2 linked regions of the Celeribacter indicus genome follow. The protein of the gene in region 1 binds, or shares a complex with, the protein of each later gene. Links are inferred from orthologs where the notes say so. Each region holds a gene or a part of one and is shown in the gene's direction. Other genes may lie near its edges. The genes, in order: dapF and P73_RS00275.

Region 1 (3,297 bases):
ATAAAGGAAAAAGCATGGCTAGATGCACGGCACCAGTATACGGTCACAGATCAGCGGCAGCAGCGGCCAATTGTCCCGCATGTGGAGGACGTTACGGTCGATCTAGAAGCTACGGCGGGTTCGGCGGCGGATATAGCAGTTACGCTTCAAGCGCTCCTCCTTCGCGCTCTTCAGGGAGCAGTAGTAGGGCCAGCGGTGGCGCAGGCCGTCGCACCGTGAAACCGCGGTGGTCGGGTGCTAGTTCGGCTATGTTGTATACGCCTGAGCAAGTGCTGGCGCTCACGCCGATTCGAGAAAATGTGGAGCACCTGGCAGCCTCCCAGCCTGATCTTCGAGACGTATTTCTCTGCCATGCTTGGGATGACAGGCAAGGCTCTGCCAAAGAACTGCATGACTTGCTCGAAGCCCAAGGTGTGCGCGTGTGGTTCAGTGAGAAAGATCTTGGCCTCGGTGTTCCAATGATGCGCGCAATTGATAGGGGCTTGGTAAATTCGCGCGTTGGTATCGTTTTGGTGACACCCGCGATGTTGCGACGACTACCAGCAGAAGGAGTCGCGGACAAAGAACTGTCTGCGCTCCTACGACGCGAGCGACTAGTCCCGGTTGTTCATGGAACAACCTATGAGGAGCTTGAGGCAGTTAGCCTTCTATTGGCGTCCAGGGCAGGTTTGAGTACTGCCGAAGAGTCGATGGCGGAAGTCGCGGCCAAGATCGCTGAGCTAATTACCGCTTGATCGTTTTGGAAGGTCAAAGCGAGCCCTGCATGTTGCATGTACGGTTAGGTACGTGCCACGAAACGATCCCTGATGGTGTTCGGACGGATATCGCTTAGAGTTCAGTCACTGCAGCAGTGGAGCCATTTTTCAGTTAGCCAACCTTGACCAAGCAACTCTGCTGACCGAGATTGCACCAATGGACAGAAACCTGTCACAAATGGCCAAGTCGGGTGTCACCCGACAATCGTCATTTGGAGAAGTGGTGAGCCGTGCAGGATTCGAACCTGCGACCCACTGATTAAAAGTCAGTTGCTCTACCAACTGAGCTAACGGCCCACTCTCGGCAGCCCGCGTCGGGCTGTGCGGGGGAACTAACGTCGCAAGACGAGAGCGTCAAGCCGAAAACTGAGAAATTCTTGGAAAAGGTTTCACGAGGGTATATATGCGCGGCCATGCGACAAGATCTGGCCTCCACAGACCTGCCCTTTCTGAAAATGCACGGGCTGGGCAATGACTTCGTGATCATCGATTCACGGGGGCGCGATGCCCTTGTCTCGCCGGAGCTCGCGCGCGCTATCGGGGACCGGCATCGCGGTGTGGGTTTCGACCAGCTCGCGGAGATCCGCGACGCGGAGGAGGCGGATATCGCGCTCGATTTCTGGAATTCGGATGGGTCGCGGGCCGGCGCCTGCGGGAATGCGACGCGCTGCGTCGGTCGGCTGATGCTCGACGAGAGCGGTCGGGACAGCGTGTCGATCCGCACCGAACGCGGTGTGCTGAGTGCGCGGCGTGCGGGCGAGGAAGTGTCGGTGAACATGGGGCATCCGCAGCGGATGTGGGACGAGATCCCGCTGTCCCATCCCGTCGACACGGATTTCCTCCCGCTCGAGGGGGAGCCGGTGGCCGTCGGCATGGGAAACCCGCATGCGGTGTTCTTCGTTCCCGATATCCGCGATGTCGACGTGGCGGGCCGGGGCCGCAGGGTGGAATGCGATCCTCTGTTTCCCGAACGCACGAATGTGGAATTTGCCGAAATCCGCGCACGCGACGAGATCCGCATGCGCGTCTGGGAACGCGGGACGGGCATTACCCTGGCCTGCGGGTCGGGCGCCTGCGCGACGGCGGTCGCGGCGCATGTGCGCGGATTGACCGACAGGACCGTGCGTATGGAAGTGGACGGCGGCTGGCTCACGCTCGACTGGCGCGAGGACGGGGTCTGGATGACGGGGCCGACGCAAACGGTCTTTGCCGGCCGGTTCGATCTTTCCTTCCTGGAGCGGGTCTGATGTCCGACAACGCGCCCGTCTTCGCGACGCTCGGCTGTCGCCTCAATGCCTATGAAACGGAGGCGATGAAGGAGCTCGCGGCGAGCGCGGGGGTCGAGAACGCGGTCGTGGTGAACACCTGCGCCGTCACGGCCGAGGCCGTGCGCAAGGCCCGCCAGGAGATCCGCAAGCTCCGGCGCGAGAACCCGGCGGCGAAGATCATCGTCACCGGCTGCGCCGCGCAGACGGAGCCGGAGACCTTTTCGGCGATGGCCGAGGTCGATCTCGTCATCGGCAATTCGGAAAAGATGCAGGCCGAGACCTGGCAGGCGATGGGACCCGATTTCGTCGGAGAGACCGAGCGCGTGCAGGTCAACGACATCATGTCGGTGACGGAAACGGCGGGTCACCTGATCGACGGGTTCGGGCGGCACCGCGCCTATGTGCAGGTGCAGAACGGCTGTGACCACCGCTGCACCTTCTGTATCATTCCCTACGGGCGGGGCAATTCGCGCTCCGTGCCCGCGGGTGTCGTGGTGGACCAGATCAGGCGTCTCGTGGACAAGGGCTTCAACGAGGTGGTGCTGACCGGGGTCGACCTGACCTCATGGGGTGCCGATCTTCCGGCGGCGCCGCGTCTGGGCGATCTGGTGATGCGCATTCTCAAGCTCGTGCCGGACCTGCCGCGGCTGCGGATCTCCTCCATCGATTCCATCGAGGCGGATGAGATGCTGATGCAGGCCATCGCGACGGAGCCGCGCCTCATGCCGCATCTGCACCTGTCGCTTCAGCATGGCGACGACCTCATCCTCAAGCGCATGGCGCGGCGGCATCTGCGCGACGACGCGATCCGGTTCTGCGAGGAAGCGCGCAAGCTGCGTCCCGAAATGACCTTCGGCGCGGATATCATCGCCGGCTTTCCGACCGAGACGGAGACACATTTCGAGAATTCGCTGCGACTCGTCGCGGAATGCGATCTGACCTGGCTGCACGTCTTTCCCTATTCGAAGCGGGAGGGCACCCCGGCAGCGAAGATTCCCCGCCAGGTGAACGGAAAGGTCATCCGCGACCGCGCGGCGCGGCTGAGGGCCGCGGGCGAACGCCAGGTCGAGAAGCACCTCGCGGCGCAGGTCGGTCGCGCGCACATGGTGCTGATGGAAAACGACCGGATGGGCCGGACCGAACAGTTCACCGAGGTCGCCTTTGCCACGCCGCAGAGGGAAGGGGCGCTTCTTCGTGCCACGATCACCGGCATCTCCGGGGCCCGCCTCACCGCATGAAGCCGCGCCGTTGTTCCGTCCGCCGCTGTCATCCGA
Region 2 (3,024 bases), 260 kb from region 1 along the record:
GACGTCTTCGAGCGGATCCGCGCGCAATATGTCGAGGAGGTCGACGCGAAGGACCTGGTCGAGGCCGCCATCAACGGCATGCTCTCCTCGCTCGATCCGCATTCCTCCTACCTCTCGCCCGAAGATGCGGCGGACATGCGGGTGCAGACTTCCGGCTCCTTCGGCGGTCTCGGCATCGAGGTCACGCAGGAGGAAGGCTTCGTCAAGGTCGTTGCGCCGATGGACGGTACTCCCGCCGACATCGCCGGGATCGAGGCGGGCGACTATATCACCCATGTGGACGGGGAGAGCGTTCTCGGTCTGACGCTGGACGAGACGGTGGACCTGATGCGCGGGCCGGTCGGCTCCGAGATCGTCATCACCATCGTGCGCGAGGGAACCGACGAGCCGTTCGACGTCTCGATCGTGCGCGACACGATCAAGCTCACCGCCGTGCGGTCCCGCGTCGAAGGCAATGCCGTCGTGCTGCGCGTCACGACCTTCAACGACCAGACCTATCCCAATCTCCAGGCCGAGCTGAACAAGGGTGTCGAGGAGCTCGGCGGGCTCGATAATGTCGACGGGTTCGTCGTCGACCTGCGCAACAACCCCGGCGGCCTGCTCGACCAGGCGATCAAGGTCTCCGACGCCTTCCTCCAGGAGGGAGAGATCGTCTCCACCCGCGGCCGCAATCCCGAGGACAGCGAACGCGTCAACGCGACCGAGGGCGATCTCGCACAGGGCAAGCCACTCGTGGTGCTGATCAACGGCGGCTCCGCCTCGGCCTCCGAAATCGTCTCGGGCGCGCTCCAGGATCATCACCGCGCCGTGGTCATCGGCACGAAATCCTTCGGCAAGGGGTCGGTCCAGACAGTCATGCCGCTTCGGTCCGACGGGGCGATGCGGCTGACGACGGCCCGCTACTATACGCCCTCCGGCCGCTCCATCCAGGCGCTCGGCATCTCTCCCGACATCGTCGTCGAACAGCCGCCGCGCCAGCCGCAAGAGGAGACGGCCGAAGAGTCGACCGCGCCCCGTCTGCGGTCCGAGGCCGACCTGCGCGGCGCGCTCAACAACGACAGCCTGACCGAAGACCAGCGCCGGAAGATCGAAGAGGAACGCACCGCCGCCGATGAGGCCGCGAAACTGCGCGACGAGGATTTCCAGCTCGCCTACGCGGTGGATCTTCTCAAGGGCCTGTCGAAGATCGGCCAGTGACTGCCGGGGCGCCCAAAGGGTGCCCCTTTTCCACCGCAAGAGAGACTTCCATGACTGAGTTTTCCGATCTTCCCTATCGTCCCTGCGTCGGGATCGTCCTGACAGACGGGGAGGGTCGCATCTTCGTCGGGGAGCGCATCGACACGCCCGGCGCTTGGCAGATGCCACAGGGCGGGATCGACGCGGGCGAAGAGCCGCAGGAGGCGGCGCTGCGCGAACTGGGCGAAGAGATCGGCCTCGGCTCCGAACAGGTCGAGGTGCTCGCGCGCACGGCCGACTGGCTGACCTATGACCTGCCCGATCACCTTCTCGGCAAGGTCTGGAACGGGAAATACAAGGGGCAGAGGCAGCTCTGGTTCCTGCTGCGCCTCACGGGGCCGGAGGAGGCGATCGACATCGCGACCGATCACCCCGAATTCTCGCGTTGGAAATGGACGGACAGGGCCGGCCTTCTGTCCGATATCGTGCCGTTCAAGCGCGATATCTACGAGGAAATTGTCCGGGAATTCTCCGCCTCTCTGGCGTGAGCCGCCTCAGCGCAGGTGACGCATCAGCTCCTGCGACGGATAGCCGTCCGGCGTCACGCCGATCGAGCGCTGGAAGGCGCGGATGGCATTGACCGTATTCGGACCGATGATGCCGTCGATCTTGTCATCGAGAAATCCGCGGCGTGTCAGGAGCTGCTGCATCTGCTTCTTCTCGTTGAACGACAGGGGCGCATATCCGCGCGGCCAGGAGGCCTGGATCGCGGGGCCACCCCTCAGCCGGTCCGACAGATGTCCGACGCCGATCACATAGGCATCCGCCTTGTTGTAGCGTTCGATCACCGCGAAATTGTCGAAGATCATGAAGGCTGCGCCCTGCGCTCCCGCGGGCAGGAGGATCGAGGCACGCCCGTAATTCGGCACCGGGCGCCCGTCGATCCCGACGACGCCGAGCCGCGCCCAGTCGTCCGGGGAGCGCATGACATCGCGCCGCGCCGAGCTGTAGTCGAACCCGGAGGGAAGCCGCACTTCGACACCCCATGGCTGCCCCTTGTTCCAGCCGTGCCGCGCCAGATAGGCCGCGGTCGAGGCGAGCGCGTCGGTCGGGTCGTCGGACCAGATATCGCGCTTTCCATCCCCGTTTCCGTCTACCGCAAAGGCGAGGAAGGAGGTCGGGATGAACTGCGTGTGCCCCATCGCGCCGGCCCAGCTCCCCGTCATCCGCGCGGGCGTCGTGTCGCCTGCCTGAAGGATCTTCAGCGCCGCGATGAGCTGGCTCTCAAAGAACGATCCGCGCCGCCCGTCATAGGCAAGGGTTGCCATCGCCTCGATGATATGGACGTCGCCGCGATGCTCGCCATAGGCGCTTTCCAGTCCCCAGACCGCCGCGACCACGTATTTGTCCACGCCATAGACCCGCTCGACCCCGTCGAGCACGGCGGCATATTTCCGCATCGCCGCCTGACCGTTGCTGACCCGTGTGGGGGAGGCGGCACTGTCGAGATAATCCCAGATCTGCTTGGTGAATTCGGACTGCCGCCGGTCCTTTGCGATCACGTCCGAATTGTAGTGCACGCCCCGAAAGGCCCGGTCGAAGGTGGTGGCGGAGATTCCCTCGCGCAGGGCGCGGCTGCGGAATCCCGCGATCCAGGACTGGAAACCCGCCTCGGCGGAAGCAGATGCGAGGTGCATGTTCGTCTGCCCTTTCATCTGGCCGGGGAGTGTCGGGGTGTAATCGACCGGTTGCGCCTTGGCTGCGACAATGCCGAAGGACAAGGCAATACCGGTGAGGGAAAGAGAAACTGCTCGCATTTTTTGACCTGCTCCGATGTATTTTTCAAAG

The links.
Region 2: the proteins of dapF (region 1) and P73_RS00275 are in contact, whole or in part, in a solved structure (PDB 5YGU), measured with the Escherichia coli proteins. The link is inferred for Celeribacter indicus from one-to-one orthologs.

What each region holds. Positions count from the first base shown.
Region 1 is NZ_CP004393.1:318,575-321,871, forward strand. Bases 107-3,085 are described here. They hold dapF (diaminopimelate epimerase), read left to right. Parts: upstream 107-1,168; coding sequence 1,169-2,002; downstream 2,003-3,085. Other genes in these bases: P73_RS26300 (toll/interleukin-1 receptor domain-containing protein), read left to right, coding at 249-734; mtaB (tRNA (N(6)-L-threonylcarbamoyladenosine(37)-C(2))-methylthiotransferase MtaB), read left to right, coding at 2,002-3,085. Also shown: more of mtaB, read left to right, coding at 3,086-3,261. UniProt on the Escherichia coli protein: Involved in the succinylase branch of the L-lysine biosynthesis and in the biosynthesis of the pentapeptide incorporated in the peptidoglycan moiety. Catalyzes the stereoinversion of LL-2,6-diaminopimelate (L,L-DAP) to meso-diaminopimelate (meso-DAP).
Region 2 is NZ_CP004393.1:55,844-58,867, reverse strand. What follows is about bases 280-2,985. They hold P73_RS00275 (RNA pyrophosphohydrolase), read left to right. Parts: upstream 280-1,247; coding sequence 1,248-1,724; downstream 1,725-2,985. Other genes in these bases: P73_RS00270 (lytic murein transglycosylase), read right to left, coding at 1,731-2,985; P73_RS00280 (S41 family peptidase), read left to right, coding at 280-1,197. Outside these bases: more of P73_RS00280, read left to right, coding at 1-279; more of P73_RS00270, read right to left, coding at 2,986-2,993. UniProt on the Escherichia coli protein: Master regulator of 5'-end-dependent mRNA decay.